3 regions of the Variovorax palleresanus genome follow, and region 3 is predicted to be linked to each of the others. Evidence: riboswitches for the same ligand, from Rfam matches in the RefSeq annotation. Region 3 holds a riboswitch; each other region holds the start of a gene.

Region 1 (10,214 bases), on a different contig from region 3:
TCGCCGACTGCTTGAGGCCGAGCTCCAGCTGCTTGCCCGTCGAGAGGCTGAAGGCGGCGTTGGCCGCCGAGAGCAGCAGGAGGTTGCCCGTACCGACCGGCGCGCTCGCGTTCGAGTACTGGGCGTAGACCGAAGTGTGGTGGTCGATCGCGAAAACCGCGCCCAGACGCGCCGATGTGGGCTTGTACTTCTGCGTGAACGATGCCCGGGCCCCGGTGTTGAGGTCCATGTTCTGGCGCGCCAGCTTCACGTAGTCCTGCCGCAAGCCGCCCACGAGGGTCAATCGGTCGCTGACGGACAGGGCATCTTCCATGAAGATGGATCCCGTGGGAATCCGTGCGTCGAAGATCGTGCGATTGCCGGCACCCGCGAACAGGGCGGGGTTCGCGGCAAAGTTGCCGTAGCGTCCCGGGATGGTGGCGAACTCGCTCACCGAGAGCGCATTGTTGGCTGCGGTCGATCCGTTGGAGAAGTCGCGGTTGGAAGAAAAGTCGGTCTTCGTGTATTCAAGCCCCCCAACGAACCGGTTCTTCATTCCCCCGATCGGCGACGTGTTCGTGAGATCGAGCCGATTCGTCAGGATCTGGTGGTCGTGCGTGATGCCGACCAGGTCGCGCACGATGCGGCCCGGCGCAGCGAAGGCAAAGGACTCCGAATTGCGCCACGCCCTGTCCGCCGTGTAGTAGGAAAGCTGGTTGCGCAGCTTCCATTCCGGCGCGATCTGCCAGCTGAGCTTGGCGCGCGTCCAGAGGCTGTTCGCACTCATCTCGGCATCGTCGAAGTTGTAGTTGCGAAACGCGATGCCGCGATCGACCAATCGCCCGCTGGCGTCGCTGACGATGTCCGTCGGCTGGAGCGCATAGGCGCGCGGCACGAGCGGCGTGCCCTGGTAGGACAGCGCACTGTCCCTGGCGTAGTCCATCGACAGTTCAAGCGTGAGCTCACGCGTCAATGCCGTGCTGAAGCCCATGGTGAGGTTGTCGTAGCGCTGCTTGTTGCGGTCGATGTACCCACCGGTCTGCTGGTGGCTGAAGTCCAGTCGGAAAGCGCTGGCCTCGCCCACGTTGACACCCAGGCCGACGCCGGCCCTGGCCGTGCCGAAGCTCCCATAGGAAAACATGGCCTCGGCCCCGGGGTTGCTGCGGTCGGGTCGCTTGGTCACGAAGTTGACGGCCGCGCCGATGGCGCCTTCACCGTAGAGCACCGACGAGGGGCCCTTCAAGACTTCGATGCGCTCATAGTTCCAGGTGTCCTGGGGCCGGCTCACCATCGTCGGCACTGCAATGCGATCGCCGTCGAACAGATAGGTGATGAAACCTCCGGTGAAGCCGCGCGTCGAGATCACCGATGGCGATCCGGGCGCTCCACCGGCAGTGATGCCCACCCCGCCGCGCAAGGCCTCCTCGAAAGTCCGTGCGCCACGCCGTTCCATGGTTTCCTGGCTGATGACCTCGACCGAAGCCGGCGTTTCCATCACGCTCAGGCCCAGCCTGCCGGCAACTTCGGTCGTTGTTGCCTGAAGCGCTGGCGCCTGATCCTGCCGGGGGGCCGTCACCTCGATCGGTCGCAAGCTCTCTTGCGCCAGCGCAGACGTGCTGGCGAGCAAGGCGACAAGGCCCGGGATCGTGATGTGTCGGGTCGTGAAAGGACCTGAAACCCGGGGCCGGATCCCGAGCTCGGCAGGCTTGTGCATATGCTGTTCCTCTAGCCCGCATTCCCGCTGGGCTGTTCCAAGAGACACACGCTGCAATTGCACGAGCCGATGCCAACCCGGCACGCAGGTGCCGAGCAGCCCGGACAAACGCACTCCCGCAGCGTCCGAAGGCGATTGCGAAGGCCGGTATCCGGGCTCGCGGGTTGCTGTCATGCGCTTGCGCACAACAACAGAAGCCTCGCCTTCCCACGCTCGATTCAAGCGCAGTGGCTGCGAACACCCGCAGGTGCTCACTCGAAACTTCTCTATCCGCTTACCGTTGCGGGGGCAGCGCAGGCATTGCGCGTCATCGACGCGCGCACCTGCTTCCCGTTTAACCTCCCAAACCATTTCCGGCATGGGGGGCACCTTCGAACCGTGGCGGAGATCGCTCCAGCAAGGAGGGTTCTACCGACCGGGCGGATTATAGGAAGCGCCAACGGCTCTGATGCAGAAATTGCAGACGGCCGAGGTTGAACAGGCTCTTGTGGATGTGATGCAGCAGTTCGACAAGACGTGGCACTGGCGACCACGCCCGCCGAGCAGTTGCTCGGCCTGCCGCTGATCCGCTCGACAGCCGCAGACGCCTCGCTGCACGCCTACCAGATTTCCAAACGCGGCAATTCGCTGCGCGTGATGGCCGAAGCGGTGCGCTGGGGCAAGCGCGGCGCGGGCTACCGCCACATGCTCGAAGCGAGCCCGGTCGGCCGCGCCGGTACGCATCGGCGAGCTGCAGGCAGCCCCATTCGCCCCCTAGCAAAAGCTGAGCAGTTCGTCACGCTGGCATTTTCCCGGTGATGTGGTGGCCCGAACTCGCGTTCGGAGACGGTGCCACCAAGATCTGGCCGGAATCGCTAGGATTCGGAGATCGCAGTTCTCCGCGGCGGCGCGCCGTTAGGGCGTCGCGCAGTGGTGTTCTTTCAGCCAAAGAGGAAACCAGCTCATGCTTGCCAACCTGCTGCCCTTGCGCTACCGCGTCCACGCGTATCGGCGCAAGTTCCTCGTCAATGAAACCGAAAACCTCTTCATGGGCTCGTTTGAGAGCTTTGCGGCCGCGGAGGCCGGGGCGCCTGATTCGAAGGCTGTGGGATACAGCAACGCCAAGGCGGCTGGTGAGCTCTACAGCCACCAGATTTACTTCTACGACTATCCCGGCCTTTTTTGGCTCGGAAGATCGTTCGACGATGGCATGCGGCGCGTTTTCGACCTGGGCGGCAACGTGGGAATAAAGTATTACGCGTTTCGCCGTGTTCTGCCTTATCCCGATGACCTGCGCTGGACAGTCTGCGACGTCCCCGGCGTGGTGCAAACAGGGAAAGAGCTGGCCGTTCAGCGCGACGCGCCCGCCCAGATGGACTTCACCATAGATTACAAGGATGCAAGCGGCTGCGACGTACTGTATGCCTCGGGCAGCCTGCAGTATTTGCCGCAGCGAATCGCCGAGATCCTGGCCGTTCTCGCAGTAAAGCCGAAACGCATCGTGCTGAACACGACGGCGGTGCACCCCGAACGCACGCTCTACACGATCAACAGCATCGGCATTGCGTTCTGCCCCTATCGCATCCAGCACGTCGAAGAACTGTGGGCCGAACTCAGAAGCGCTGGCTACAAGCGCCGCGATGCCTGGCGCAACGAGGTCCTGACAATCGAAGTGCCATTCGTCGAGGGCGGCGACAAGCCGTACTACGCCGGTTGCTGCTTCGATTTGGCTTGATGAAGGTGCCAGCTCGGTGTTGATTGCCACGGAAAACTCACCCGGCGGGGGTGCGGATAAAAACTTGGACTGGTTCTACGCCGCAAGTCCAAGACTCTCTCGGTACTCGATGGGGCTGCGAGAGCCAAGGGAGATCTTGATCCGCTTCTCGTTGTACCAGCGGATGTAAGAATCAACTTCTTTGATGAATTGCTCGACCGAGACGGCCCTCCAGTCCCGAGGGTAGAACAATTCCGTTTTCAGCCGACCGAAGAAGCCTTCGCATGCAGCGTTGTCAGGCGAGCACCCCTTGCGAGACATCGAGCGAATGAGCTTCGCATCTGCGATCCTCGATAGCCAACCAGGCCAGCGATAGTGGGCGCCGCGATCTGAGTGGACAACGGGCCGGTCGTTAGTTTCGACCACCGTCTCGATGGCCGCATCCAACATCGTGTTGACGAGCTCAGCGTCTGGATGCGTCCCAATGGACCAGCTGATGACCAGACCATCGAAGCAGTCGATGACGGGCGAGAGGTACACCTTGCCGGCCGGGATCTGGAACTCGGTGATGTCGGTGAGCCACTTCTCATTCGGCGCTGCGGCGTGGAAGTCGCGATTGATGAGGTTCTCGGGCGCCGGACTGATCTCCCCCAGATAGGAGCCGTACCGTGCGTATTCCGATGCTCCCTGAGCACCCATTCCAGTTTGACCTGAGCACCCGTTCCGGTTTGGCCTGAGCTCACGCACCGGGTCCATCGTCAAGGCCAGTGCGATGGACGCGGCGTGGGACTGCACGTCGCCGCTCGCGGCTTCATTGATGGTCGGCGGACACCGCTGTACGCACTCGTCACGCGACATACCGAGTTCGTCATCCACGATGCCGGTGCAACCGCCGTGGGCACCTCGATCCTGAACGCACGGACGCGGGAGTCGAATGCCATCGGCTATGCGAGCCCCATCGTCAACAACTTTGTGTTTCGCGCGGGCTACTACCTCAACGGCGATGGGATCACGGAGGCCGCCAACACGCCTGTGCGTTTCGAGAGCGACTACAAGCAAGCCGACGTATCGCTCAGCTACGGTGAGGGTAGTGGGCCGCTGGGCCTCGGCGTGGGCTATGGGCAGAACAAGAAACGGGGCGGCGCCCTGGTCAATGACGTCAAAGACAAGTGGATGGCTGTTGCCTCATACGACTTCGGCGCCATCCGTGCATGGGTGCTCTTCAACCGGGACAACACTCAGGGCGGTCCGACAGCGCGGAGCAAGACCGATGTCCATTACGTCGGTGCGTCCTGGGACCTGGGGAACGGGAAGCTCGTCGGCAACTACATGACCAAGGATGTCCAGACCAATCGCGATGCCAAGCTCAAGCGATTCCAGCTGGGCTACCTCTACAACCTGAGCAAACGCACCAACCTGTACGCCTTCCTTGATCGAAGCGATCCAAACAATCGTGTCGCCAATGACGTGGTGCGCGCCGTGGGCGCCGGCATTCAGCACAACTTCTGAAGGCGGCGGCAGGCTCGAGCCTTGCCGCCTCGGTCTCTTCGGCCTTGTCGTACGGTCGGTATTTCAGCGAAAGCATGCCTGCTGCTCACAGAAAGAAGTGTTCCTTGAATGGCAGATTCGCGGCTCCAATGGACGCCGCATCCCGAGGTCCTTCCGAGACGACCAGTCGAGGGTCCGGCATGGGCGCGTCGCGCCGCGCCTGTTGTTGGAGGTCCACCTTGGCAATGAGGCGATGGGCCAGATCGGAAGGAAGTCTCGCCCCAAACACGACAGCCTGCGGATCGCATAGCGCGGCGATGGCCGCGATGACGATGGACAGCCCCGGGCCGACCTCGTCCAGCCAGGCTTCGATCTCCGGCCATTCGGGGTCGTAGATCGCGAGCATGGCTTCGATGTTCGGCACATCACGGCCGCGCTGGGCCACCTGCTGTCGCAGTCCTTCCAGGCTCGGGCGCTTCAAGCCGGTCAAAGGAAAGATGCGGCCCAGCTCGCCTGCATTGCCGTGGCTGCCTTTCACCACTCTGCCTTCCTTGATGACGCCTCCGCCCAGCCCGTCGGTGAAATGCAGATAGACGAAATTCGATGCCCATCGACCGACGCCGAACAGGCTCTCCGCGATCGCCGCGCAATTTGCGTCGTTATCGAGCCACACCGGCATCTCCAGGCGGGCACGGAAGTACGCGTCCAATTCTTCCTGCATCCACTCCTCGGGCATGGACAGCGGGGGGTTCACGCGCGAGCCGCTGCCGATGAACGGCCCCGTCATGCTCAGTCCCATGCCGAACACCTTCTCGGGATCGATGCGATGTTTCCTGAGCATCATCCCGACTGATTTGCGCACCCCCGTGGCCACGGCCGCAAGGCGCATCGGAAACGTTGGCGTGAAGTGGGTTTCGAGCAGCTGTCCGGAGAAATTCGAAAGCGTCACGCCGAAGCCGTCGACCATCACCGACGTGCCGATGCAGTAGGCGAAATCCGGTGCCAGCGTGACGGATGCGCTCGGCTGCCCTCGTCCACGGATCGATGGCGTGCCCAGTTCAATGAGCTGGCGTTCGCTGAGGCTGTCGATGAGTGCCTTGGCCCCCGGCGCGCTCAAGCCGGAAGCGCGCGTGAGATCGGCCCTCGAAATGGTTCCGGATCGGCGTATGGCGTCCAGGAGTGCGCGTTCATTGGGATTGACGGGAGATGCTCCTTCGCGCCGGAGGAACTGCGGTCTGAGCGTCGTGGCTTGGCGATCTGCGGTCATGCAACGGAGTGTAGGCGGCGGGATGTCACATTATTTTAATTTAATGAACTTAAAGTAATTGCCATTCCAAACCAAACCCCTCGAGGAGCGTTCCCGTGTCAAGCCCAAGTCCCGCGATCCAGAAGCCGCCCGGCAGGCGCCACGCCACTGCTCACCCTGCAGGTCGGCCATCGACGATCACCGCAGCTGTTCTTCTTGTTCTCGCTGCTTCCGCAGCAAACGCGCAGCAAGCTGCGGCACCGACGTCGGAGCCTTCGCTGGGGACCGTGGTGGTCACGGGGGTGCGCTCGTCCAACGCAAAGACGATTGCCGCGAAGAAGGAGTCCGCGGTGGCCGTCGATACCATCGCCGCCGACGAGATCGGCAAGCTTCCCGATTTCAACGTCGGAGATGCGCTCAAGCGAGTGACCGGCGTCAACACGCTGAGCTATCAGGGGGAGCCTCGGTTCGTCATCATTCGCGGACTGAATGCCAACTACAACGTCACGCAGATCGACGGCTTCGCCTTTGCGACAGCAGACATCGGAAGCCGGCAGATACTGATGGAAATGCTTCCGTCGAATATTGCGCAGCGAATCGATGTGACGAAGAGCTTTCTGCCTCAAAGCGATGGCGCCGCGATCGGCGGCATCGTCAACATCGTCACCGCCAACGCCTTCCAGCTCCCGGACAACACGGTCGACGTATCCGCGAAGCTGGGCCAGAACCTGATGGGCGACAAGTACGGCGGCTCGAAGCCAGGCGGTGAGGCTGCGGGCAAGTGGGCGAAGCGCTTCGGCGATCACAACGAATTCGGCTTGCTGACAACGGCCAGCTACTGGAGCCGCAGCATCAATGTGCCGCAAATCGAATCCGGAGGCACTCTGAACTGGTATGACCGCAACGGGAAACGCAGTTCCACGCCCTACTCCGGCAACGGCTATGCGGTTCCGACCGAGCGGCGCTGGTACAACTATGACAACAAGCGCGAGCGTCTTGGGTTGACGACGCGGCTGGACTGGAGGCCGGAAGGGCCGTTGTCTGGCCACCTGAGCGCCTACATGCTCAAGCAGAACGAAAAATCCAACAGAAACGACCTCGTCGCGGCTGTGAATGGAACGGCTGCCAATGCCAATCAGACGCCCACGTCGGGCACCTTGAACTCGATCGATCAGACCGCCCAGCTGGGGCGCTTGCGCTGGCAGCGGATGCTCTACGGCGCAAATGGCGAACTGGCCTATGAAATCGAGCCGGGGTGGACGGCCGACGTGCGGGGAAGCGTCTCCCGGTCGTCCGTGTCCAACCCCCAGACCTGGGACAACTTCGTGCAGAAGGGCATGTCCTTCAACTATGACACCAGCGGTGCGACGCCCGTGTTCAACGCAGTGAAACCGCTCGATGCGGGCAACCTGGCTCGCTACCCGCTGAACTACCACCGGGAAGACGCCACGGAGTACGCGCAGACGGTCTACGACCTGCAGGCGAACACGCGCCGCAACATGGAGAGCGACAGCCGAGGGTTTGGCTTTGGCCTGGGCGCGCGTTTTGTTTCGACACGCGCCGACACCTCCTTTTCGCGCTCGACATGGAGCGGGATGCCTTACAGCCTGGCTGCCGTCAGCTCGGGCACGATTTGCGGCTTCAATTGCAACGGCAGCGGCATTCCGGTGATCGATCCGGGCCTTGCCGATGCGGCATTTGCCGCCAACGCCGGCAGGGTGCAGGCTGCGATCGACACGGCCGCGCAGTACGGCGGAACCTACGGCTACCGCGAAGACGTCTATGCCGCCTATGCCCAAGGCCAGTACAAGACGGACCGCTTCCTGCTGGCGGGCGGCTTGCGGTTCGAGCACACGAGTTTCAACACCAATGGATTCCTTTCCACCAATGGCGCTTGGAATCCGGTGTCGGCCAAGAAGGACTACGACAAGCTCCTTCCCTCGGTCGTTGCCGTTTACGACACCACGTCATCCAGCAAGCTCCGGGTGGGCTTGTCGCAAACGATGGGCAGGCCGCGCTTCGATCAAATGGCGACTCGCGGAGGAGCATTGGCGTCCGGCGGAAGCGTCGCGACCCTTTCGCAGGGCAACAGCGATCTGAAACCACGGCTGTCGAACAACGTCGACATCGGCCACGACTGGTATCTCGACAACGGGCGAGGGATCGTTTCCGTCGCGGCGTTCTACAAGGAGATCAAGAACGAGATCTTCAACTACGGACAAACCCAGCAGATGCAGGTCAGTGGCGTGTCGACACCGGTGCTGGTCACGCAGGCACGCAATGTGGACGGGCTGGTCAGGCTGTCGGGCATCGAGCTCGGAGCGACGAAGGACCTCACGTTCCTGCCGGCTCCCTTCAATGGCCTGGGCATCAGCGCCAACGCCACTTTCACCCACGCCAACTATCCGGTCACGCTGACGGATGGATCGACCACGAAGCTGGCCGCACTGCCGCAGCAGCCAAGGAAGATCGCGAACATCGCGCTCTACTACGACCGCGGTCCGCTGCACGCAAAGATCGCCTGGAACTACGTCAGCAAGCTCTGGGACGACCGCTTCCCGAACTACAGCGCGCTGGGCTTCTATGCGAACCGCTACCAGCAGTCCACCAGGAATGTGGACCTGCAGATCGCCTACGACGTTTCGAAGCAGCTCAGCCTGACGCTGGACATCCTCAACCTCACGGGCCAGGGCATGCAATACAACTTCGGCCGTTCGCAGGAGTACGTCCAATCGGCATGGAAGCTTGCGCCCTCGGTTCTCGTCGGCCTTACCTACAAGCTGTGATGTTCGCTCTTCCTTATCCACACTTCAGCAGGATCTCCACCATGCTTCAGCGTCGTCTGTTTCTGTCCCGCGGCTCCGCCGTGGGGTGCGTTGCGGCTCTCGCCGGCACCGGTGCCGTATGTGCCGAATCGGCATCGAGCGAGGCGCCTGCGCACACCGTGCAGCCGCACCGTGCACCCCACGACGTCGGTCGAAAGTTCAGGGCCGACGGAACCGTGCAGCCCTTCGCCGGAAACACCTTCATCGGGCACGTCGGGCAGCAGGGTGCCGACTTCGACATGTTCGACCGGCTGCTGGACGTCTATCGAGACCTGCCGCGCCAGTCTTTCGCAAGGAAGCTCAGCATCCTGCCGCCGTCGAGCTATCACGTCACCGTCTTCGTCGGACTGAACGAGGTGGATCGCGGCAGGCCCAGGTGGCCCGGCGAGTTCTCGCCCGATACGCCCATGGAGGCTGTCACGCGCATCTATGCCGAGCGCATGCGGGCGCTGGACGCCACAACAACGGAGCCCTACGATTTTGTCGTCGACGGGAAACCTGCCCTTCGCAGCGAAGGCACGCTCCAGATCAAGCTCAAGCCCGCTCGCGCGGAGACCAAGAACCGGCTGGATGCCGTGCGGGGACAGCTGTCCCGGTTGACCGGCCTGCGGGACGCCAACCATGAGCGCTACCAATATCACCTGACGCTCGGCTACCTGCACCAGTTCCTGACGCCCGAGGAATCGGCCGAGATGCTCCAGGCGAGCGAAAACTGGGCGCGCAATGTTTCAGAACTCGGGCAGCCGTTGTTGATTCGCAAGCTTCAGTTCTGCGCGTTTCGCGACATGTTCGCGTTCAGGGTCGTTCATCAGGCTTGAAAACTGTTCTGCTCAACTCGCACTGTCATCTTCCGGAGACGGGTGAAATTCGCATGAAAGCGCACATATGGGCCGCCCGCCTTCGGCGGCATGTCCTTGCCATCGCCAGGTGCGCCTCGGTGCTTGCATCCGCGTTTGCGTTCCAGCCCTCGCATGCGCAGGTGCCGATGAAGAACGCGACCTTCGATGTTCGGGCACTGACGCGAGAAAACTTTTACGCGGTGCTCGAACCTCTTGCCAGAAAAGAGGGCGAGTTGATGCTTTACAACTCGGCGGGAGGTTTTGAAGACATCTGGAAGAACGGCCTGATTCCCCGCTTCGAAGCGCGCTATGGCGTGCGCGTGCGCTATCGCAACGTGAGGAACGGCTTGGCGAACCAGCAGCTCATCGCGGTGCACAAGGTCCGTCAAAACTCCCCGGCGGATGTCTATCTGGCCGGGAGCAGCGACAA
Region 2 (10,214 bases), on a different contig from region 3:
CCCGGGAGAGCCGGTCTGGCGACTGCTGGTCGACGCCGGGCAGGCGAAGGCCGCGCAGTGGCAAGCCTTCGATGCCCGCACCGGCACCGCGACGGCCCCGCTCGGCGCCGTGCAGGCCATGAAGGTGGCCGAGTCCTTCAGCGGCCGACGCGCGCTTTCGGCCGAAGCGCTGGAGCGTGACCAATGGACGGTTCCGCAAGGCTTCGATCCATACCGTCCGCTCTTCAAGGTCAGCCTGGAAGGAGACGACGGTCTCGAACTGTACGTCTCGAGTACTGCCGCCGAAGTGGTGCGCGACACCCGCCGCAGCGAGCGGTTCTGGAACTGGATCGGTGCGGTCCCGCACTGGATCTATCCGACCGTGCTGCGGCAGTTTCCGCAGGCGTGGAACCAGGTGGTCGTCTGGCTGTCGATCCCTGGCGTGGTGCTGGCCGCGACCGGACTGGCGCTAGGCATCTGGCAGTTGTTCCTGAACCGAACGCGCTGGATTCCCTATCGCAAGTTCTGGATGCGCTGGCATCACATCGCGGGCCTGGTCGCCGCGGTGTTCACGCTCACCTGGATCTTCTCGGGCCTGATGTCGATGAATCCCTATGGCGTGTTCTCGTCACGCGGGCTGTCGGCTTCCGAGCGCGAGCGCTGGCTCGGCCCTGGCCGGGACGCGGTCCTGGCGCCGCCGCTTGCCCTGGCTGCGGTCTCGGCCGGCGAGGCCGGTGCGCAGCCATTGGAACTGGAGCGGGTTCGAGTCGGCGCGCAGGTCTGGTATCGAATCCAGGGCACGGACCGGCGGTGGTGGGTGCGCGCTGACGACGTGAGCGCCGCATCGACATTGGATCCGGCACTGCCAGATGCGCTGATGTCGGGCGTCCTGCGGCATCTGCGTGGCGAAGACAGGCCTGCGTCGAGCGTGGTGCGGATGGATCGCTATGACGATGCCTACTACGCGAAGAATCCAGGCTCGGCCGAAGCCTCGGAGGGCCGGCCCTTGCCGGTCTGGCGCGCGCATTGGTCCGACGGCACGGACCTCTATGCCGATCCCGCCTCGGGCAGGGTGCTGTTGCGGGTCGACCGGTCGGGACGATGGCAGCGGTTCATGTACCAGGGATTGCACAGCCTCGATTTCGAGCCGCTGCGCGAACGGCCTCGGTTGCGCGAGGCGTTGGTGCTGATCCTGTCGGCCCTGGGCATTGCCTTGTGCATCACATCGTGCGTCATCGGCTGGCGCGCCCTGGTGCCCAAGGCGGTGGCGCGCAAGACAACCGGGCGGCGCACCGCATGAGTGGAGGTGTTCCGCTATGATCAGCCTGTTGGTGCTCGCTTCGTCTTTCCGGTCGAAGCAGTTCAACGGGAATCAGGAGGGGTGGCGCGGCAAGCCATCGCGCGCCCTAACCTGAGCTGCCCCCGCAACGGTAAGCGAACGTGAGCCCTCGTGCTCGCCGCTCGTGTCTATAGCCCACTAGGTGAATCCGCGCAATCTGCGCTGCCTGGGAAGGGAACACGGGTCGTCTTCGCCAGCCCGGATACCGGCCAACGAGGCGGCGCGCTGCGCGAACGGCGCGCCTTGTGGTGCGTACCTGCGGGGAAGCGGGTGAGCATGGCTGGCGCGGTATTTTCTCTATGACACGCATCCCCTTCAGGCGACATGGTCCTGGCTCACGCCGCTGTATGCCGCTGTGCGGTGGCGTTCACGCGCTGCGAGTGGCCGGCAGGCCGATGAGGGTCGAGGGATGATTGCACCCGCAGACTTCAGCTGTCCCGCGCTGCTGGTCACGGCCCCGGCCTCGGGCCAAGGCAAGACCACCGTCACTGCCGCTTTGGCGCATTGGCATCGCAGCCAGGGCCGGCGCGTGCGCGTGTTCAAGACCGGGCCGGATTTTCTCGACCCCATGGTCCTCGAGCGTGCCAGCGGCGCGCCGGTGCAGCAGCTCGACTTGTGGATGGGAGGGGAGGCGCACTGCGCCGAGCTCTTGCACCGTGCGGCTGCAGAGGCCGACCTGATCCTGGTCGAAGGCGCGATGGGGCTGCACGATGGAGCGCCGTCGAGTGCCGATCTGGCGCTGTATTTCGGACTGCCGGTACTGGCCGTGATCGATGCATCGTCGATGGCGCAGACCTTTGGTGCAGTCGCCCACGGGCTGGCGACCTATCGCCCCGGCCTGCAGCTGGCGGGCGTGCTGGCCAATCGCGTGGGCAGCGCGGGCCATGCGCAGATGGTGCGCGAGAGCCTGCCGGCCGGCATGGCCTGGTACGGCGCGCTGCCGCGCGGCGGGCACTACGCGTTGCCGTCGCGTCACCTCGGCCTCGTGCAGGCCGGCGAGGTCGACGACATCGCCGAGCGCATCGGAGCCGCCGCGCTTGCGCTTGCCGAGCACGGGGCGCTGCCGATGCCGCCTGCCGTGGAATTCAACGCGCCGCTGCGCTCGGCTTCGGATTCAGGTCTGCCCGCCTCGCTCGCCGGCGTCACCATCGCCATCGCGCAAGATGCCGCCTTCTCGTTCGTCTATTCCGCCAATCTCGAGCTCCTGCGTATGCTGGGCGCGCAACTGTGCTTCTTTTCGCCGCTGGCCAACGAACCGGTGCCGCAAGAGGCGCACGCGCTGTACCTTCCGGGCGGTTACCCGGAACTGCACTTGCAAGCGCTGGCGGGCAATGCAGCGACGCGCGAATCCATCGCTGCGCACCATGCTGCGGGTCGCCCGATGGTCGCGGAGTGCGGCGGCATGCTGGTGCTGCTGGAGTCGCTGAGCGACGCTGCCGGCCACAAGGCGCCCATGCTGGGTTTGCTGCCCGGGCAGGGCGCGATGTCCGACCGGCTCGTCAACCTCGGCATGCACAGTCTGGAGTTGCCCGAAGGCGAGGTCCGCGGCCACACTTTTCATCACGCCCGCATCGACACGCGCGCGCCGGCTGCACTGCACACGCGGGCCCGGCGCCACCACGGCCAAGCCGAAGCGGTCTTCCGCCAGAAACGCCTTTTCGCGTCCTTCATGCATCTGTACTTTCCGAGCAATCCGGCGGCCATCGCCGCGTTGTTCAAGCCCTGATCGCGCGCTGGCAACGCCGCACGCGACCCCACAGAACCACCACAGCCCATGCAAACCTCGACGCCCACGCCCATGCAAAGCCGCAAGATCCCCGCCACCATCGTCACCGGCTTTCTCGGCAGCGGCAAAACCACGCTGCTGCGCCACCTGTTGCAGAACGCCCAGGGCCGGCGTATCGCGGTCATCGTCAACGAGTTCGGCGAATTGGGCATCGACGGCGAGTTGCTGCGCGGCTGCGGCATCGGCTGCGACGAGACCGGGGCGCCGGACGGCCAGTTGTTCGAGCTGGCCAACGGCTGCCTGTGCTGCACCGTGCAGGAAGAGTTTGCGCCGGTGATGGAGCAACTGGCCGCGCGGCGCGATCAGATCGATCACCTGGTCATCGAGACCTCGGGCCTGGCCCTGCCCAAGCCCCTGGTGCAGGCCTTCCAATGGCCGGCGCTGCGCAACGCATTCACGGTGGACGCGGTGATCACGGTGGTGGATGCACCGGCCGTCGCCGCCGGCCGCTTCGCGGACGACCCGCTGGCGGTAGATGCCCAGCGCCGCGCCGACGAAAACCTCGACCACGATTCGCCCTTGTCGGAGTTGTTCGAAGACCAGCTCGCGACCGCCGACCTGGTGGTCGTGCACAAGACGGATGGGCTCGACGCGGCGACGCTGGCCGGCGTGGAGGCCGTCATTCGCGCCGAGACCGCGACAGGCGTGAAGCTGGTGCATGCGCAGCACGGGCGCATCGACCTGGGTGTGCTGCTGGGCATGGAGCGGGCGGTGGAGGATGCGATCGACCAGCGCAAGACTCACCACGACGAGGAGGAAGACCACGACCACGACGCCTTCGACTCGGTCTCGGTGACCCTGCAGGTCCCTGACCGCGGCCGCTTGCTGGCCGCCTTGCAGAGTCTGGTCGAGCGCCACGAGATCTATCGGGCCAAAGGCTTCGTCGCCCTGCCCGGCGCAGCGATGCGGCTGGTGGTGCAAGGCGTCGGCACGCGCTTCGACAGCTACTTCGACCGGCCATGGCGCGCCGACGAGGTTCGGCAGACGCGCCTTGTGCTGATCGGGGCAGGCCTCGATGCGGCGGTCTTGCAAGCCGAACTGGACGCGGTGCTGGACGTGGCCGCGGTGGCCTGACGCGTCGCCGAAAGCCCTCATGCATCTGCTGTCCACCCGCCCCGGCGGCCACGTCGAAGACGGCGGCCAGGGCGTCGTGCGCGTGGCGCAGACGCCCGCCTCGGTGGTCGTGCTCAGCGCCGCCGACACCACCCTGTCGCTGCTCGCCGACGCGGCCGGGCATATGGGCGCCGACTATCCCAGCGTGCGCCTGGCCAACCTGATGTGGCTTCGACAGCCGGCTTCCGTGGACATGTATGTCGACGACGTGCTGCGCCATGCCCGCGTGGTGGTGATCGACCATCTGGGTGCCCCGAGCGACTGGGCCTACCTGGTGGAGCGCGCCATGTCCTCGGCACGCGAACGCGGTCAATGGCTGGCGATATTCTCGGGCGATGCCTCCGAAGACATGCAGCTGCTCATGCGCAGCAGCGCGCCGCATGACGATTGCCGCCATCTTTGGCGGTGCCTGCGCGAAGGAGGGCTCGACAATGCGAAGGCCTTCTTCTCGCTGATCGGCCATGCGGCGTTCGGGCTGGGCAGCCGGCCGCTGCAGCCGGTGACCCTGCCTTCGGCCGTGCGCTATCGGCCACGGGAGGCTGCCGGCTGCGCCACCTGGAAGGCAGAAGCGCCGGTGGCGCTGCTGCTGTTCTACCGCGCCCATCTGCAGGCGGGCAACACGGCGGTGTTCGACGCCATGCTGGAAGCGCTGTCGGCCGCCGACCTGAACGCGGTGGCCCTCGCCGTGGATTCGCTCAAGAACCCCGACAGCCACGCCGCGGTGCAGGCGCTGGTCGCGGAACACCGCGTGGCGATCGTACTGAACGCGACCAGCTTCGCGGTGGCGTCGATCGACGGCCGCGACGATGGGAGCGCAGGCGACGGCGACCCGTCACTGGCGACGCTGGCCACGCTGGCCGGGGACGCCCCCGTGCTGCAGCTCATTACGGCCGGCGGCACGCAGGAGCAATGGCTGGCCGACCCGCACGGCCTCGCGCCGCGCGATCTGGCCATGCAGGTGGTACTGCCCGAGGTGGATGGGCGCATCCTCACGCGCGCCATCAGTTTCAAGGGCATGGCCCGGCGCTGCGAGCACACCGAGCTCGATGTGCTTCGCTACCAGGCCGAGCCCGGCCGAATGGCCTTCGTGGCCGAACTGGCACGCCGCTGGTGCGTGCTGCGCGACAAGCCCAACGCCGACAAGCGGATCGCGCTGATCCTGGCCAACTACCCGATCGACGATGCGCGCATCGCCAATGGCGTCGGGCTGGACACTCCGGCGTCGACCGTGGTCGTGTTGCAGGAACTGCGGGCCGCGGGGTACCTGACCGGGGATCTGCCCGCCAGCGGCGACGCCCTGATCGCAGCGCTGTTGCGCGGCATCACCAACGACAGCGACGCCAATGGCGGCCGGCCCGCCGCGCAGAGCTTTTCCCTGGCCGACTACCTGGAAGATTTCAATCGATTGCCCGCCGACAGCAGGGCGGCGGTCAACGCCCGGTGGGGCGCGCCCGAGCAAGAGCCGTCGCTGCGCAGCGGGCGCTTCACGATTGCCGGCCTGCGCTTCGGTCACGTCTTCGTCGGCATTCAGCCGGCGCGCGGGCGTGCCGTGGACCTGGCGGCCACCTACCACGACGCGGACCTGGTGCCGCCCCACCACTACCTGGCCTTCTACTTCTGGCTGCGCCGCGCCTTCGCGGTCGACGCGATGGTGCATGTGGGCACGCACGGCAATCTCGAGTGGCTGCCGGGCAAGAGCGTGGCACTGAGCGAGGCGTGCTGGCCCGACGCCATCCTGGGCCCGCTGCCGCATCTCTATCCCTTCATCGTCAACGACCCGGGCGAAGGGAGCCAGGCAAAGCGGCGTACCCAGGCCGTGATCATCGACCACCTGATGCCGGCGATGACGCGCGCCGAGACCTATGGCCCGCTCCAGCAGTTGGAGCGGCAGATGGACGAGTACTACGAAGCCCTGTCGCTCGACCCGCGACGCGCGCGGCTGCTGCGCGAGGACATCCTCGGACGCACCGTGCGCGAAGGCTTGCACGAGGAACTGGGTTTCGCGCGGCCGACCGACGAGAGTGCCCGGGAGAGCCTGTTGAAGGGGCTGGACGCCTATCTTTGCGAGATCAAGGAATCCCAGATTCGTGACGGCCTGCATGTTCTGGGGCGTTCGCCGCAAGGCCGCCAGCGCATCGACACGCTGCTGGCGCTGGCGCGTTTTCCGGGCGGCACGGCCGCCAGCCAGAAGAGCCTGCTGGTCGCACTGGCGCAAGACCTTGGCGTGGAGGGCGCGGACGGCTTCAGCGCTCTGGCGCCGGACTGGGCCGCGCCGTGGCATGGTCCGCGTCCGAAGGAGTTGCAAGCGCTCAGTGCCGAGGCATGGCGCCACGCCGGCCACACGCGCGAGCGGCTGGAACTGCTGGCCGCGCGCCTGGTGGCGGCGCAGGCGGTGTCCGGCGACACCCGGGCGGGCGCTGCGCACGATGCCTTCGATGTCCATGACTGGCCGCATGCGGCACCGGTGCTGCAGCGCCTGAAGAAGGTGCTGGCCCCCCGCCTCGATGCCTGCGGCCCCCAGGAAATGACGCAATTGCTGCGAGGCCTGGCCGGACGCTTCGTGCCCCCTGGCCCGAGCGGCGCGCCGTCGCGCGGTCGGCCCGATGTGCTGCCCACCGGACGCAATTTCTACAGCGTCGACACCCGTGCCGTGCCCACGCCCACGGCCTACGCCATGGGTGCGGCCGCGGCGGAAAGACTGATCGAGCGGCACCTGCAAGACCACGGCGCGATGCCTGGCGAGGTGGGCTTGTCCGTCTGGGGCACCAGCACCATGCGCACCGGCGGCGAAGACGTGGCGCAGGCTTTCGCGCTGCTGGGCGTGCGGCCGAAGTGGGCCGACGGCAGCGCGCGCGTGATCGACATCGAAGTGCTGCCGATGGCTGTGCGCCATCGGCCGCGTGTGGACGTGACGCTGCGCGTGTCGGGGTTCTTCCGCGATGCCTTTCCCAACGTGATCGACCTTTTCGACACGGCCGTGCGCGCCGTGGCCGCGATCAGCGAAGACGATGAATCCGACGAGGTGAACCCGATCCGTGCCCGCGTGCGGCGCGAGGCCGCCGAGGCCCTGGCGGCCGGCCAGCCCGTCGACCAGGCGCAGCGCCAGGCCACGTGGCGCGTGTTCGGCCCGCGCCCTGGCGGCTACGGCGTGGGTGTGCAGGAGGTGCTGGACGGCGGTCGATGGCAACACAGTGCCGACATCGCCCAGGCCTATCTGCAGGCCGGTGCCTTTGCCTATGGGCAGGGCGAACACGGTGTTGCCGCGCGCGCCTCGTTCGAGCAACGTCTGGGGCAGCTCGATGCGGTGCTGCACAACCAGGACAACCGCGAGCACGACGTGCTCGACGCTGCCGATCACGCTCAGTTCCAGGGCGGGATGGCGGCCGCCGTGGCGCATCTTGCGGGCGCACCGGCTGCGCTCTACCACGGCGATTTCAGCGTGCCGGGGTCGCCGCGCATCCGCAGCTTGCGCGAAGAGGTCGCGCGCGTGGTGCGATCGCGCGCCGTCAACCCGAAGTGGCTGGACGGCGTGCAGCGGCACGGCTACAAGGGCGCGGCGGAGATCGCCGCCACCGTGGACAACCTGTTCGCGTACAGCGCCACCACGGGCGTGGTCGGCGATCACCAGTACGCGCTGGTGGCCGATGCCTACCTGCACGACGACAAGACGCGCGAGTTCCTGCAGCGGCACAACCCGCTGGCCTTGCGCAGCATTGGCGAACGCCTGCTGGACGCCATGCGGCGCGGCTTGTGGCAAGAGGCCGGCGACCACCGCGAACGTATCGAACACCACCTTCTGGCGCTGGAGCGCCGGCTCGAGGACCACGGCGAAGGGCCGCTCTGATGACACCCCATTCCACCGAAGCGATCGCCGGCCCGAAGCTCGAGCCCGCCGGCCGCACGACCTTCCCCTTCAGTGCGCTGATCGGTCAACCCATGTTGCAACGCGCGCTGCTGCTCGCGGCCATCGACCCCGGTATCGGCGGCGTGCTCATCAGCGGACCGCGCGGCACCGCGAAGTCGACCGCGGCGCGGGCCTTGGCCGCGTTGCTGCCGCCTACGCCCGCTTCATCGGCTGCGCCCTTCGTCACCTTGCCGCTGTCCGCCACCGTCGAGCAGCTGGTGGGAACGCTGGACGTCGAGGACGTGCTGCGCGATGGGCGGCTGCGCCTGGCACCGGGCCTCTTGACGCGCGCCCACCATGGCGTGCTGTACGTCGATGAAGTCAACCTGCTGCCCGACGCGCTGGTCGACGCGTTGCTCGATGTCGCCGCCAGCGGCGTGAACACCGTCGAGCGCGACGGCATTTCGCAACAGCACGCCGCACGCTTCGTGCTGGTCGGAACCATGAATCCCGAGGAAGGCGAACTGCGCCCCCAGTTGCTGGATCGTTTCGGCCTGTCGGTGGCGCTGGCCAACCCGAGCGAGGCCGCGCAGCGGATGGCGATCGTGCGCGCGCGTTTGCGCTTCGACGAAGACCCGCTTGGGGTGGCCGAAGCACATGCCGGTGAACAGGCCCGCCTGGCTGCGGCGGTCGTTGCAGCCAGCGCCGGGCTGGCGCGCCTGGCGTGGTCGGATGCCGTGCTGCAGCGCGCTGCGGAATGCGCGCTCGCGGCTGGCGTGGACGGCATGCGGGCCGACCTTGTGATGCTGAGAGCGGCGCGTGCGCTCGCTGCATTCGAGGGCCGCACCGAAGTCACGACGGACGATGTCGATGCGGTGGCGGAACTGGCATTGGCCCATCGACGGGAGGAGGGCAGGAGCAGCCCGGCGCCGGAGCCGAAAGCCGACATGCGGCAGGCGGCGCCGACATCCACCGGCAGTTCCGCACCCTCCGCCAACAGTTCCCCCATGGGCGACTGGGGTGCGCTGCCGCCGATTCCCGAAGCCACTGCCCGCGTGCTGCCCGAAGGAGGGTGGCCCGCAAAAAAAGCGTGAGCCACCGCAGCCGCCTCATGCGCGCCGGGCGCGGAGGTCTGCGGTGGCTGAATCCAGCTCGGCAGCCATTGCTGGCGCCGCCTGCACATCCGGATGCCGGGCCTTCGCGGGCTTCCATCGCATGGTTGCCCACCCTGCTGGCCAAGGGCCCGCAGCCTTTGCAAGGCGGGCATCTGCGCTACACCCAGCGCTCGGTGCAACCGGCGCGTCTGCACCTGATCGTGCTCGACACCTCCGGCTCGATGCGCCAGCGCGGGCGACTGGCACTGGCCAAGGGGCACGCCACTTGGCTGATCGAGCAGGCAGCGCGCGCCGGCGACAGTGTGGCCATGCTGAGCTTTGGCGGTCAGGGCGTCGAGCTGCGGCTGCCGCCCGGTCGGGCGCGCGCGTCTTGCAGGGAAAAGGTTCGGGCGCTGGGCGGTGGCGGGGGCACGCCGCTGGCGCATGCTTTGGCACAGGCCGACAAGGTGCTGCGCCGCGCCGAGCGTCGCGACGGCCCGGCCGAATCCTGGCTCTGGCTGCTGACCGATGGCCGGACGCTGGAGCAGCCGGCGGCACCCGAGGCCCCGCGGCATGTCGTCATCATCGATTTCGACGAAGCCGCGCGCGCCATCGGCCGCTGCGCCGACTGGGCGCAGCGCTGGGGCGCGGAACATCGCCTCGCCAGCCGACCCGAGTGACCCCACGAATAAAGTAGAACCATGTCCCACGCAGCTCACCCAGCGCCCACCGCGCTGCTCGCCGATTGGCTGCGCCCTGCCGCCAAGGGCAGGTGCCCCGGCGCGCATCGCGCCATGGCTTCCGGCGATGGCCTGCTGGTGCGGGTGCGGCCGCAGCTGGCGCGCTTGACGGTCGCGCAGGCCCTGGGGTTGTGCGAGCTGGCCTCTCGCCTGGGCTCGGGGCTCATCGACCTGACCCATCGTGCCAACCTGCAGTTGCGTGGCGTGACGCCCGACGCCCACGGCGCGGTGATCGATGCACTCTGCGCCCTGGGCCTGGCCGATGCGGACGCCACGCGGGAAGCCTGGCCGCTGGTCCTCGTGGCGCCTTGCTGGCAGG
Region 3 (10,214 bases):
CTCCACGGCCAGCGCACGGGCCAGCAGTACGCGCTGGCGCTCGCCGCCCGAAAGCTGGCCGAGCGGCCGCTCGCGCCACTCCCAGGCCTGGGTGCTGCGCAGCGCGCGCTCCACCGCCTCGCGGTCCGCCTTGCTCGGCGCGGCAAGCCAACGCTGGTGCGGCAGGCGGCCGAGCATGGCAATGTCGTAGACCATCAGGTCGTCGGCACTGCCCTCGCCTGCCGCGCCGCTCTGGCCCAGCCATGAAAGGCGCTGCGCGCGAATGCGCCCCGGCACCTTGGCCGCCGCTTCACCGAAAAGAAAGACGTCGCCGCGGTGCGGGAGCAGCCCGGCAAGCGCCTTGAGCAAGGTCGACTTGCCGGCGCCGTTCGGCCCGACCACGCTGGTCCAACGTGCGGCGCCGAGCTTCAGGTCGATGCCGTGCAGCACCTCGGCGGTGCCGAGCGTGGCGCTCACGCTGCGCGCTTCAAGAGCGGGGATGTGAGTGCTCATTGGGTAACCTCCGTGCTGCGCACTGCGGTGCGAGCCCCCTTCGGAGCGGCCGGGCGGGGGCTCATGCCACGCCCCCTCGCGCGCCGCGCCGGTGCATGAGCCACAGAAGATAGCTGCCACCGAGCACGGCCGTGAGCACGCCCACGGGCAGTTCCTGGGGCGCAATGAGCCAGCGCGCCAGCAGGTCGGCCGCCATCAGCAGCAAGCCGCCCATCGCGGCCGACAGCACGATCAATCCCGCGTGCGTGGTCTTGACCACGGAACGCACGAGGTGCGGCGCGGCCAGGCCCACGAAGGCGATCAGGCCGGTCTGCGCCACGGCCGCGCCGGTGGCCAGCGCGAGCACCACCACCAGCGCGGCGCGCATCGCACCCAGCGGGAGCCCCAGGCTGCGGGCCGTCGCTTCTCCGAGCGCAAGTCCGTCGAGCACCGGCGCGAGCGCCCAGGCCAGCAGCAGGCACGCCGCACCGACCGCGGCCATCACCGCGCACGCGCTCCAGCCGACCAGGCCGGTGCTGCCCAGGATGAAGCCCTGCAGCGCCTGCAGGATGTCGGCCGAGGCGATGGTGATCAGGTCCTTGGCGGCGCCGAGCACCACGCCGACGATCACGCCGGCGAGCAGCAGCCGCAGCGTCTGCTGCACGCCACGCGCCAGCATCAGCGTGAGCATCACCGCGCACACCGCCCCCACGAAGGCCGCGCCGGTGAGCCCCAGGCGCATCGCCCATTGCATGCTGGCGGCCGAGCCGCCGAACAGCATGAGCGCCACGGCCACACCCAGCGAGGCCCCCGATGCGCTGCCGAGCAGGTAAGGATCGGCCAGCGGATTGCGGAACAGCCCCTGGGCCACCGCACCCGCGAGGCCGAGCAATGCACCCGCCAGCCACGCGCCGAGCGTGCGCGGCAGGCGGATGTCCCAGACGATCTGCAGCGCCACCGCATCGTGCCGCGCCGCCAGCAGGCTTTGGAAGCCGGTGCTGCCGATGCCCAGGCCGAACACCGCCAATGCGCTACCCACGCCAAGCAGGGCTATACCGAAGAGCCAGACGCGGCGCCGATGACGCGTGTGCATGAGATCCGCGCGGCTCAACCGGCCTTCTCCGCGATGCACCGGGCCATGAGCCTCGCGGCCTCGTCCATGCGCGGGCCGGGCCGCACGAGCACGTCGGCCTCTGCGGCATCGAAGCGGCAGATGCGCCCCTCGCGCACCGCGCGGATGCCGCTCCAGCCCGGTCGCTGCTCCATGCCCGCCGCGCTGCGCACGCTGACCATGATGAGGTCGGGATTGGCGCGCACCACGTATTCTGGGTTGAGCTTGGGAAAGGGTCCGAGCGAAGCCGGCACGATGTTCTTCATGCCCAGGCGCGTGAGCGTCTCGCCGATGAACGACGACTCGCCGGCCGCATAGGGCGCGCTGTTGACCTCGAAGTAGACGCGCTGGCCCTTCGCACTGGCGGGCAGCGACTGGGCGGCAGCCGACACGCTGGCATCGATCGCGCGCCAGATGTTCGCGGCCTCGTGGGTGCCGAGCACCTGGTCGAGCTTGTCGAGCACGCGCCGCACGTCGGCATGGCTCTTGGGTTCGAGCACCACCACCTTGAGGCCGAGCGCCTCGAGCCGCTGGGTCACGCGCGACGACTTGGCAAGCAGCACCGCATCGGGCCGCAGCGCGACGATGGCTTCGACGTTGGGATCGATTCCGCCGCCCAGTCGAGGCAAGCCAAGCACCGCGTTCGGCGAGTTGGAATAGTTGTCGACGCCCACCAGCCGCGAACACGCGCCCAGTGCGCAGACCCCTTCAGTCAATGACGGCAGCAGTGTGACGATGCGCTGCGGCGGCTGCGGCAACGTCACCGTCACGCCGCGCTCGTCGACCACGTCGAGAGCATTCGCCGCCAATGCGAAAACGCCCAGGCCGACGGCGAGGGAGAAAGAAAGGATCCAGTGTCTTGTCATGCGGCAGGCGCCTTCAAGGTCAGCGGCAATCCGGCCACCATCAGCGTGACCCGGCCGCACGCGGCCGCCACGTCCTGGTTGAGTCGGCCGAGCGCATCGACGAAGGCCCGCGTTTCGCCGCCAAGCGGAATCACGCCCAGGCCGATCTCGTTGCCGACCAGCACCACCGGTCCGCGTGCTTCGCGCAGCGCGACGAGCAGCATGGCGATATGCGTCGCCGGCGTGCGCGTCATCGGCCGCGCCGATTCGGAACGCAGCGGCATCAGGAGGTTGGTCAGCCAGAGCGTGAGGCAGTCGATCACCACCAGCGTGTCGGGCGCACTCTGGGTGACGATTTCGCGCGCGAGTTCGATGGGCTCTTCCACCGTGCGCATGGCGGGCACGCGCTGCGCGCGGTCGGCCTGGTGACGTGCGATGCGCTCGCGCATTTCGTCGTCGTAGGCCTGGCCCGTGGCAATGAGCACGGCGCGGTGCGTTGCTGGCGCTTCGGCCAGCCAGTCAATAGCGCGCTGTTCTGCGCGCCGGGACTTGCCGCTCTTCTGACCGCCAAGGATGAGTTCGTGCTCAGGCATGGGCATGGGCATGGGCATCAGCGCTAAGTTCGCCGTTTGCGTCGGGTTGGCTTATTGCGGTGTCCACTTCAGGCCGAGGTAAGCGTTGCGGCCGCCGGTGGCGTAGCCGCGCGCCAGCGTGTAGTCCTTGTCGCCCACATTGTCCACGCGCGCCACCAGGCCAAGGTCGCGCGTGATCTGCGTGCTGGCCACCAGGTTCAGCACCGTGTAGCCGCTCAGGGTGCGGGTGTTGGCGGCATCGTCGAAGCGCTTGCTCGACGACTGGATCTCGGCACCCAGCGTCCAGCCGGCCACGCGCCAGTCGGCGCCCAGCGTGCCGTGGCGGCGGGCGCGGCGCGCCAGCAGGTTGTCGGTGTCCAAATCGCGCGGATCCTGGAAGTCGGCCGACGCACGCAAGGTGACGTTGCCGATGCGATGGCCGCCCGACAGCGTCACGCCCTGGTAGCGGGCACGCGCGGTGCTGGCATAGCAGCCGAAGCCGGAGCGGCAGTTGGTGTCGAACACGATCAGGTTGTTAACGCGGTTCTGGTAGACCACGATGCCCGCATGCGTGCCGCCGTCGGTGTACCGCAGGCCCAGTTCGACGTTGCGGCCCGACTCGGGCTTGAGGCTGGGCGTGCCGTATTCGCTGAAGCGCTGGTACAGCGTGGGGGCGCGGAAAGACGTTCCAGACGACACGGTGGCGCGCAGCTTGGGCGTGATCGAGAAGCCGTAGGCCGCACTGCCGGTGGTCTTGCCGCCGAACTCGCTGTCGTCGTCGCGGCGCACGTGCAGCTGAAGCGAATGCGCGCCCTGCACGAAGCCGTAGCCGAGCGAAACCGCATCTTGCGAGCGCTTGCTGGAGAGCAGGCCGGTGAAGAGGGTCGGCGCGTTTTCCAGCGCGTCTTCGCGGCGTTCGAGGGTGGCCGTCACCAGGTGCGGGCCGAAGCGGAATTCGTTCTGGAACAGGTAGCCGCGAAGGTTCGTCTCGGTGCGATAGAACGAAGGCTGCGTCTTGTAGACCGCTTGCGAATCGGTGACCTGCACGCGCGTGCTGTAGATGTCGTTCCAGTTCGCCGACCACGAAAGCCCGGCCGTGCGCAGCGTGTTGTTGCCGATGTCGTTCCTGAACTGGATCGGTGGGCGGGCCCTGGAGCTGACCTGTGCGTCGTAGCCCGCTTCCATGTCGCTGTAGAGCAGCGTGGCGTCGAGCCGCTGGTCGGGGGTGAGCTGGTAGCCCAGGCGCAGGTTGCCGGCGTTGCTGCGGTAGCCGTCGCGATCGGGGCTGGTGTAGCCGTCTCTCGAGGGCGTGCGCTTGTCCAGAGGCTGCACGTTGAAGCCCCTGCTCTCCTCATGCGCGACACCCAGCGAATAGTCCAGCGCGCCGGACTTTCCGCTCACGCCAGCTTCGGCCTTGCGCAGGCCATGGCTGCCGAAGCCGACGCCCGCATAAGGAGACACGCCTTCTTCGCCGCGCTTGGTGAAGAGCTGGATCACGCCGCCCACGGCGTCGGAACCGTACACGGCTGCAGCCGGGCCGCGCAGCACTTCGATGCGGTCGATCTGCGAGAGGGGAATGCTCTCCCAGCCGGCGCCGCCGGTCGATTGCGAATCGACACGCACGCCGTCGACGTACACGGCCGTGAAGCGCGTCTCCGCGCCGCGAATGTAGAGGCTGGTGGTGTTGCCCACGCCGCCGTTGCGCGTGATCTCGATGCCGGGCAGGCGCGCCAGCACGTCGGCGACGCCGACCGCGCCGCTGCGCTCGATGGTCTGCCGGTCGATGACCGACACGTCGCCCACCAGGTCCGACAGCGGTTGCGGCGTGCGGTTGGCCGTGACCACGGTTTCGCTGAGTGCGGCAGCGGCCACGACTTGCTGCGCATGCGCCGCGAGGGGCAGCTGAAACAGGGCCATGCCGCCGAAAGCGGAGGCCAGCGCAAGCGGCAGGCAGGCAAGGCGGCGACGGCGCGCGGGAACACGGCCGAGGGAAAGGGGACCACAGGAAGTCATGAATGGAGCGAACGAACGTCTATGCCCGTCGCCGGCCTCCCCGCCAACTTTTGGGCGCAATGGCTGCCTCATGCATCGAAATCGATCGCGCATGCGGCAGCCGCCTCGTTGGCCGGTATCCGGGCTGGCAGTGCAACCCCACCGCCTTCCCAGGTGCCTGTTTCAGGGCACCCAGTGGCTGAATGGATGAGGTTGACGCTTGCGGCGTCGACTGCTTGACCGTTGCGGGGGCAGCGCAGGCGGCTTCGGCCCGGTTCCGTTTCCGGGGAGCGTTCACTCCTGCTTCCCGTTGAACCGCGGCGTGTGAACCACGCCGCAGGCACCAACGGGCAGGATTTTAGGGCCTCTGCCGGCGCAGTAAGCCAAAAGTTGCGCCGTTCGTTGTTCGGCGGGAAACTACAATCGCCAACCATGCCCGCCTCCAGCCCCATCGACCAGATCGCCGAGCGTGTGGAACGCCTGCTCGTGCGTCATGAAGAGGTGCAGCGCACCAATGCGCTGCTGCAGGAGCAGGTCGAAGCGCTCACGCGCGAGCGCGACGCGCTCAAGTCGCGGCTTGCCGCGGCCCGCACGCGCCTCGATGCACTGCTCGAGCGGCTGCCGGCCGAACCACCTTCCGAAGATTCCCCCGCATGAAGCAGATCGAAGTACAAATCATGGGCCAGAGCTATCTGCTCGGCTGTCCCGACGGCGGCGAGGCGCAGCTGCGCGAAGCCGTCGATCGCGTGGACGCGGCCATGTGCAAGATCCGCGATGCGGGCAAGGTAAAAGCACGCGACCGCATCGCGGTGCTGGCCTCGTTGAACCTGGCTTTCGACCTGGCCGCGCAACAGACCGCCGCCGCGGCTGCAGCGGCATCCGCACCTGCTGCCGCGGCTCCCGTGGGCGAAATCGGCGAGGCCGGCGAAGCCGATGCCAAGGCCGCGCAACTCATCCAGAAACTCGATCAAGCCCTCGCGGGCGATGATCATTTGCTCTGAGCGGCCGCGTCCGGTCCGCCAGAGGCGTAAAATCCGAACTGTCTGCGGTGCGCGTCGGGCTTAATATTTCCTTGTTCCAATGCTCTCCGGAGCCGGGCTTGGTACATCGCTTGACGGGCGTGATCATCTCGCGTTAGATGAACCCGAAGTCTTGCTGCCCTCGCCCACCTGAACCCTGGTTCAGGATGCGGGTTCGGCGCCCACTTGCAGACACCTTTTTCTGTTGACACGGCCCCTGCATGCACTGCACGGGGCCGTTGCTTTTTTTCAAGGCCCCGCTGCGTGACTTCCCTGCTCGACCCCCTCCTGATCGCCGAATTGGCCGCGCTCGGCCTGGGCACCGGTTTTCTGGCGGGCCTGCTCGGCATCGGCGGCGGCATGCTCATGGTGCCTTTCATCACGATCATCATGGGCCATCGCGGGGTTGCTTCCGATCTTGCGGTGAAGATGGCCATTGCCACCTCGATGGCCACGATCATCTTCACCTCGGTGTCCAGCGTGCGCGCCCATCACAAGCGCGGCGCGGTGCGCTGGGACATCGTGCGGCGCCTTGCGCCCGGCATCGTCATCGGCAGCCTGCTGGGCAGCCTCGGCGTGTTCGCGCTGCTCAAGGGCACGGTACTGGCCATCGTCTTCGCGCTGTTCGTTGGCTTCTCGGCCACGCAGATGTTCCTCGACCGCAAGCCCAAGCCCACGCGCCAGATGCCGGGCACCGCGGGGCAGCTGTCGGCGGGCGGCGCCATCGGTTTCATCTCGGGCCTGGTCGGTGCGGGCGGCGGCTTCGTCAGCGTGCCGTTCATGACCTGGTGCAACATCTCCATCCACAACGCCGTGGCCACCAGCGCGGCGCTCGGCTTTCCGATCGCGGTGGCCAACGTGCTGGGCTACGTGATCAGCGGGCAGTCGGTGCAGGGCCTGCCGGGCGGCTCGTTCGGGTACATCTGGCTGCCGGCGCTGGCGGTCATTGCGGTATGCAGCGTGCTCACCGCACCGCTGGGCGCAAAGGCGGCGCACAACCTGCCGGTGAAGAAGCTCAAGCGCGTGTTCGCGAGCATCCTGTACCTGCTGGCGGCCTACATGCTCTGGAAGGGCCTGCAAGGCTAGGCCCACCACCCGAAAACCCCTCGGGTCCCGGGTGACACCCGTTGCGACGCCGGCGCCCCGGCCGTATAACGGTCGCATGAAAATCCTCATCGCCGTCGACGGCAGCGCCTATACGCAAAAGGCGCTCAGCTACATCCTCGCCAACCGCGCCATGTTCGTGGATGGTCACGAGCTGACCATCGTGCATGTCTGCACCGGCATCTCGGGCCACGTCGCGCGCCACCTCAGCAAAGAGGTGGTCGACGACTACTACGCCGAAGAAAACGCCAAGGTCATCGAGCCCGTGAAGGCGCGGTTCGCGGAGAACGGCGTGACCAACTACACGGTCGACAAGCGCCACGGCCACGCGGCCGAAGAGATTCTCAAGTCGGCAGCGGCGGCACACGCCGAACTGATCGTGCTCGGCACCCACGGCCACGGCATCTTCGGCCGTGCGTTGATGGGCTCGGTGGCCACCAAGGTGATTTCAGAGACCGACACCACCGTGCTGCTCGTGCAGTAAGTAGGTAGGCAGGCAGGCGCCAAGCCTTCTTTTTTCTTTCTATTGAACGCGCTGCTGCCGCCACTCGCGCGGCGAGCAGCCGAAGCGTTCTCGGAATGCGCGGCTGAAGTGCGCCGCGTCATTGAAGCCGCGGCCGTAGGCAATGTCGGCCACCGGCCGCCCGGCCAGGCGCGGCTCGAGCAGGTCGCGGCTGCAGGCTTCGAGCCGCCGCTCCCAGATGTATTGCGAAGGCGTGAGCGGCTCGCTCTTGAAGACGCGGTGGATGTGGCTTGCCGACACGCCGAGCTCCGCCGCGAGGCTTCCCACCGAAAGAGACGGATCGGCCAGTTGCTCGTCGATGCGGCGCTTCACGCGCGCAAGGTGGTACGCCGTGAGACTGCTCAGCCCCGGCGAGCGCGCCGCGGGCAACGTCTGCAGGCCCGCAACCAGAATGCTTTGCACACCGTTGGCCACCGCGAGCGCGGAGGCCGGTTGCAGCGTGTCGATGTCTTCGCGCAGCGTGCGGATCATGCCAAGCAACAGGTGCCCCGCGCCCTCGCGTCCCGATACCGTGGTGGCCGTCAGGGCTTCGGTATCGTGCAGTTCGCTGCGCAGGCGTTCGCCGGGGAGCTTGAGCACGATCTGCTCGAAGGTATCGTCGAACAGCAGCTCATACGGCCGGGTGCTGTCGTACAGCGCGAAGTCGCCCGTCGCCAGCACGGCATCGCGCCCATCCTGCCGCACCACGCCTTGCCCGCGCGCCTGGATGCTGACCAGGAAGTAATCGTCGCCCGAGCGCGAGATGTGCCCCGGCGTGCGCATGACCTTCTGCGGCCCTGACTTGACCACCGACACGTCCAGGCTCGGCAGCGTGTGCTGGCGGATGCTGCCTTCGAAGTTGCCCGCGCCCCGTTCGCGCACCGGATCGCACCCGAGCTGCACGTAGACGTTGCAGATCATGTCGGTCCAGTAGGCGAGCCGCTGGTCGCGCGGGACGGCGTCGGTGCTGAGCAACTGGTTCATCGGGGGTCCTTGGGGGAGTCGGCATGCAACGCTGGAACAAGAACGCCGCAAGTTCGGATCAAGGCGTTTCGCGGCGGCGAATCTACGCTTGAAGCAACCCGCATGCCACCGCGCAAACCCGGTGCCAGGTGTGCGAAGTTGTTTCATCACCCCGTTTCTGGAGACCCGCCATGCCCACCACCGTTCATCCCAAGCTCCGCGTCGCCGCCGTGCAGGCCGCGCCCGTGTTTCTCGACCTCGACGGCACCATCGACAAGACCATCGACCTCATGGCCCAGGCGGCCGGCCAGGGCGTGAAGCTCATCGCCTTTCCCGAAACCTGGGTGCCCGGCTACCCCTGGTGGATATGGCTCGACTCGCCGGCCTGGGGCATGCAGTTCGTGCAGCGCTACCACGACAATGCGCTGGTCGTCGGCTCCGCCGAGTTCGACCGCATCAGGGAAGCCGCGCGCAAGCACAAGATCTGGGTTTCGCTGGGCTACAGCGAAAAGGCCGCCGGCAGCCTCTACATTGCGCAGGCGCTGTTCGACGACGAGGGCAGCACGGTGCAGACGCGCCGCAAGCTCAAGCCCACGCACGTGGAGCGCACCGTGTTCGGCGAAGGCGACGGCTCTGACCTGGCCGTGGTCGAGACGCCCATCGGCAACGTCGGATCGCTCTCGTGCTGGGAGCATCTTCAGCCGCTCAGCAAGTATGCGATGTATGCGCAGAACGAGCAGATCCACTGCGGCGCCTGGCCCAGCTTTTCGCTCTACCGCGGCGCGGCCTATGCGCTCGGCCCCGAGCTCAACAACGCCGCGAGCCAGGTGTACGCGGCCGAGGGCCAGTGCTTCGTCGTGGCGCCGTGCGCCACCGTGTCGCAGGCGATGAGCGAGCTGATGTGCACCGACGCGGGCAAGCAGCAGATGCTGCGCGTCGGCGGCGGCTTTGCGCGCATCTACGCGCCCGACGGCTCGCCGCTCGGCACGCCGCTGGCCGAAGACCAGGAAGGGCTGGTGATCGCCGACATCGACCTGGGAATGATCGCGCTCGCCAAGGCGGCAGCCGACCCGAGCGGCCACTATTCGCGCCCCGACGTCACGCAACTGCTGCTGAACAAGACACGCCGCGAGCCCGTGGTGCTGCAGCGCGCGCCCGAGGTCGAAGGCGGTGCCTTCGAAGCCATCGTCGCCACGCCCGAGCCGGCAGCGGCGCCGCGCCAGCAGCCGCTGGCCGCCTGAAACACCGGAGCCACGCCATGGAATCCGCCATTGCCGAGCACCTGAAGTGTCCCCGCACGCGCCACCGCCGCGTGGAGGACGACTACGCGCCGCCCTACCCCGTCTGGTCGGCACGCGCGCCGGCCGAGGTCAAGCAGGTCGTGATGGGCTATTTCGGGGTGCAGTCGCGCGGGGCCGAAATGCGCGGCCGCGCGTGCGCGGCGCTGATGAAGATCACGGCCGGCTTCGCCCTGCCCGACGGCCCCGGCCATCACGACTTCGCGCATCATGTCGATGCCGACGGCTACGACAACATGATCGCCATCGCCTACTGGGACGACCCTGCCGCGCACGCTCGCTGGTGCGGGGCACCCGGCATCGATGCCTGGTGGCGCTCCGACGAGCGGCTGGCGGA

Evidence for each region. Region 3 has a riboswitch for cobalamin ahead of ACJ7Z0_RS05125 (TonB-dependent receptor domain-containing protein). Riboswitches for the same ligand answer to the same signal wherever they lie in the genome.
Region 1: another riboswitch for cobalamin. It lies ahead of ACJ7Z0_RS02445 (TonB-dependent receptor); the one in region 3 lies ahead of ACJ7Z0_RS05125 (TonB-dependent receptor domain-containing protein).
Region 2: another riboswitch for cobalamin. It lies ahead of ACJ7Z0_RS02455 (cobyrinic acid a,c-diamide synthase CobB); the one in region 3 lies ahead of ACJ7Z0_RS05125 (TonB-dependent receptor domain-containing protein).

Annotation. Positions count from the first base shown of each region.
Region 1 is NZ_JBJNVP010000001.1:506,508-516,721, reverse strand. Features, by position in the region: gene ACJ7Z0_RS02445 (TonB-dependent receptor) at 1-1,693, opposite strand, end outside; cobalamin riboswitch at 1,819-2,080, opposite strand; gene ACJ7Z0_RS02440 (Rossmann-fold NAD(P)-binding domain-containing protein) at 2,210-2,491, shown strand; gene ACJ7Z0_RS02435 (TIGR04325 family methyltransferase) at 2,637-3,407, shown strand; partial or broken gene ACJ7Z0_RS02430 (IS3 family transposase) at 3,483-4,055, opposite strand; gene ACJ7Z0_RS02425 (porin) at 4,170-4,895, shown strand; gene ACJ7Z0_RS02420 (ROK family transcriptional regulator) at 4,981-6,141, opposite strand; gene ACJ7Z0_RS02415 (TonB-dependent receptor) at 6,237-8,906, shown strand; gene ACJ7Z0_RS02410 (DUF1868 domain-containing protein) at 8,948-9,763, shown strand; gene ACJ7Z0_RS02405 (ABC transporter substrate-binding protein) at 9,931-10,214, shown strand, end outside.
Region 2 is NZ_JBJNVP010000001.1:517,579-527,792, forward strand. Features, by position in the region: gene ACJ7Z0_RS02450 (PepSY domain-containing protein) at 1-1,279, shown strand, start outside; cobalamin riboswitch at 1,292-1,546, shown strand; gene ACJ7Z0_RS02455 (cobyrinic acid a,c-diamide synthase CobB) at 1,728-3,044, shown strand; gene cobW (cobalamin biosynthesis protein CobW) at 3,117-4,178, shown strand; gene cobN (cobaltochelatase subunit CobN) at 4,198-8,061, shown strand; gene ACJ7Z0_RS02470 (magnesium chelatase ATPase subunit I) at 8,061-9,155, shown strand; gene ACJ7Z0_RS02475 (vWA domain-containing protein) at 9,224-9,835, shown strand; gene ACJ7Z0_RS02480 (ferredoxin-like domain-containing protein) at 9,857-10,214, shown strand, end outside.
Region 3 is NZ_JBJNVP010000002.1:271,221-281,434, forward strand. Features, by position in the region: gene ACJ7Z0_RS05105 (ABC transporter ATP-binding protein) at 1-492, opposite strand, end outside; gene ACJ7Z0_RS05110 (FecCD family ABC transporter permease) at 554-1,564, opposite strand; gene ACJ7Z0_RS05115 (ABC transporter substrate-binding protein) at 1,579-2,448, opposite strand; gene ACJ7Z0_RS05120 (bifunctional adenosylcobinamide kinase/adenosylcobinamide-phosphate guanylyltransferase) at 2,445-3,026, opposite strand; gene ACJ7Z0_RS05125 (TonB-dependent receptor domain-containing protein) at 3,072-5,012, opposite strand; cobalamin riboswitch at 5,106-5,354, opposite strand; gene ACJ7Z0_RS05130 (DUF904 domain-containing protein) at 5,424-5,648, shown strand; gene ACJ7Z0_RS05135 (cell division protein ZapA) at 5,645-5,992, shown strand; gene ACJ7Z0_RS05140 (sulfite exporter TauE/SafE family protein) at 6,275-7,096, shown strand; gene ACJ7Z0_RS05145 (universal stress protein) at 7,173-7,598, shown strand; gene ACJ7Z0_RS05150 (AraC-like ligand-binding domain-containing protein) at 7,638-8,600, opposite strand; gene ACJ7Z0_RS05155 (carbon-nitrogen hydrolase family protein) at 8,771-9,820, shown strand; gene ACJ7Z0_RS05160 (phenylacetaldoxime dehydratase family protein) at 9,838-10,214, shown strand, end outside.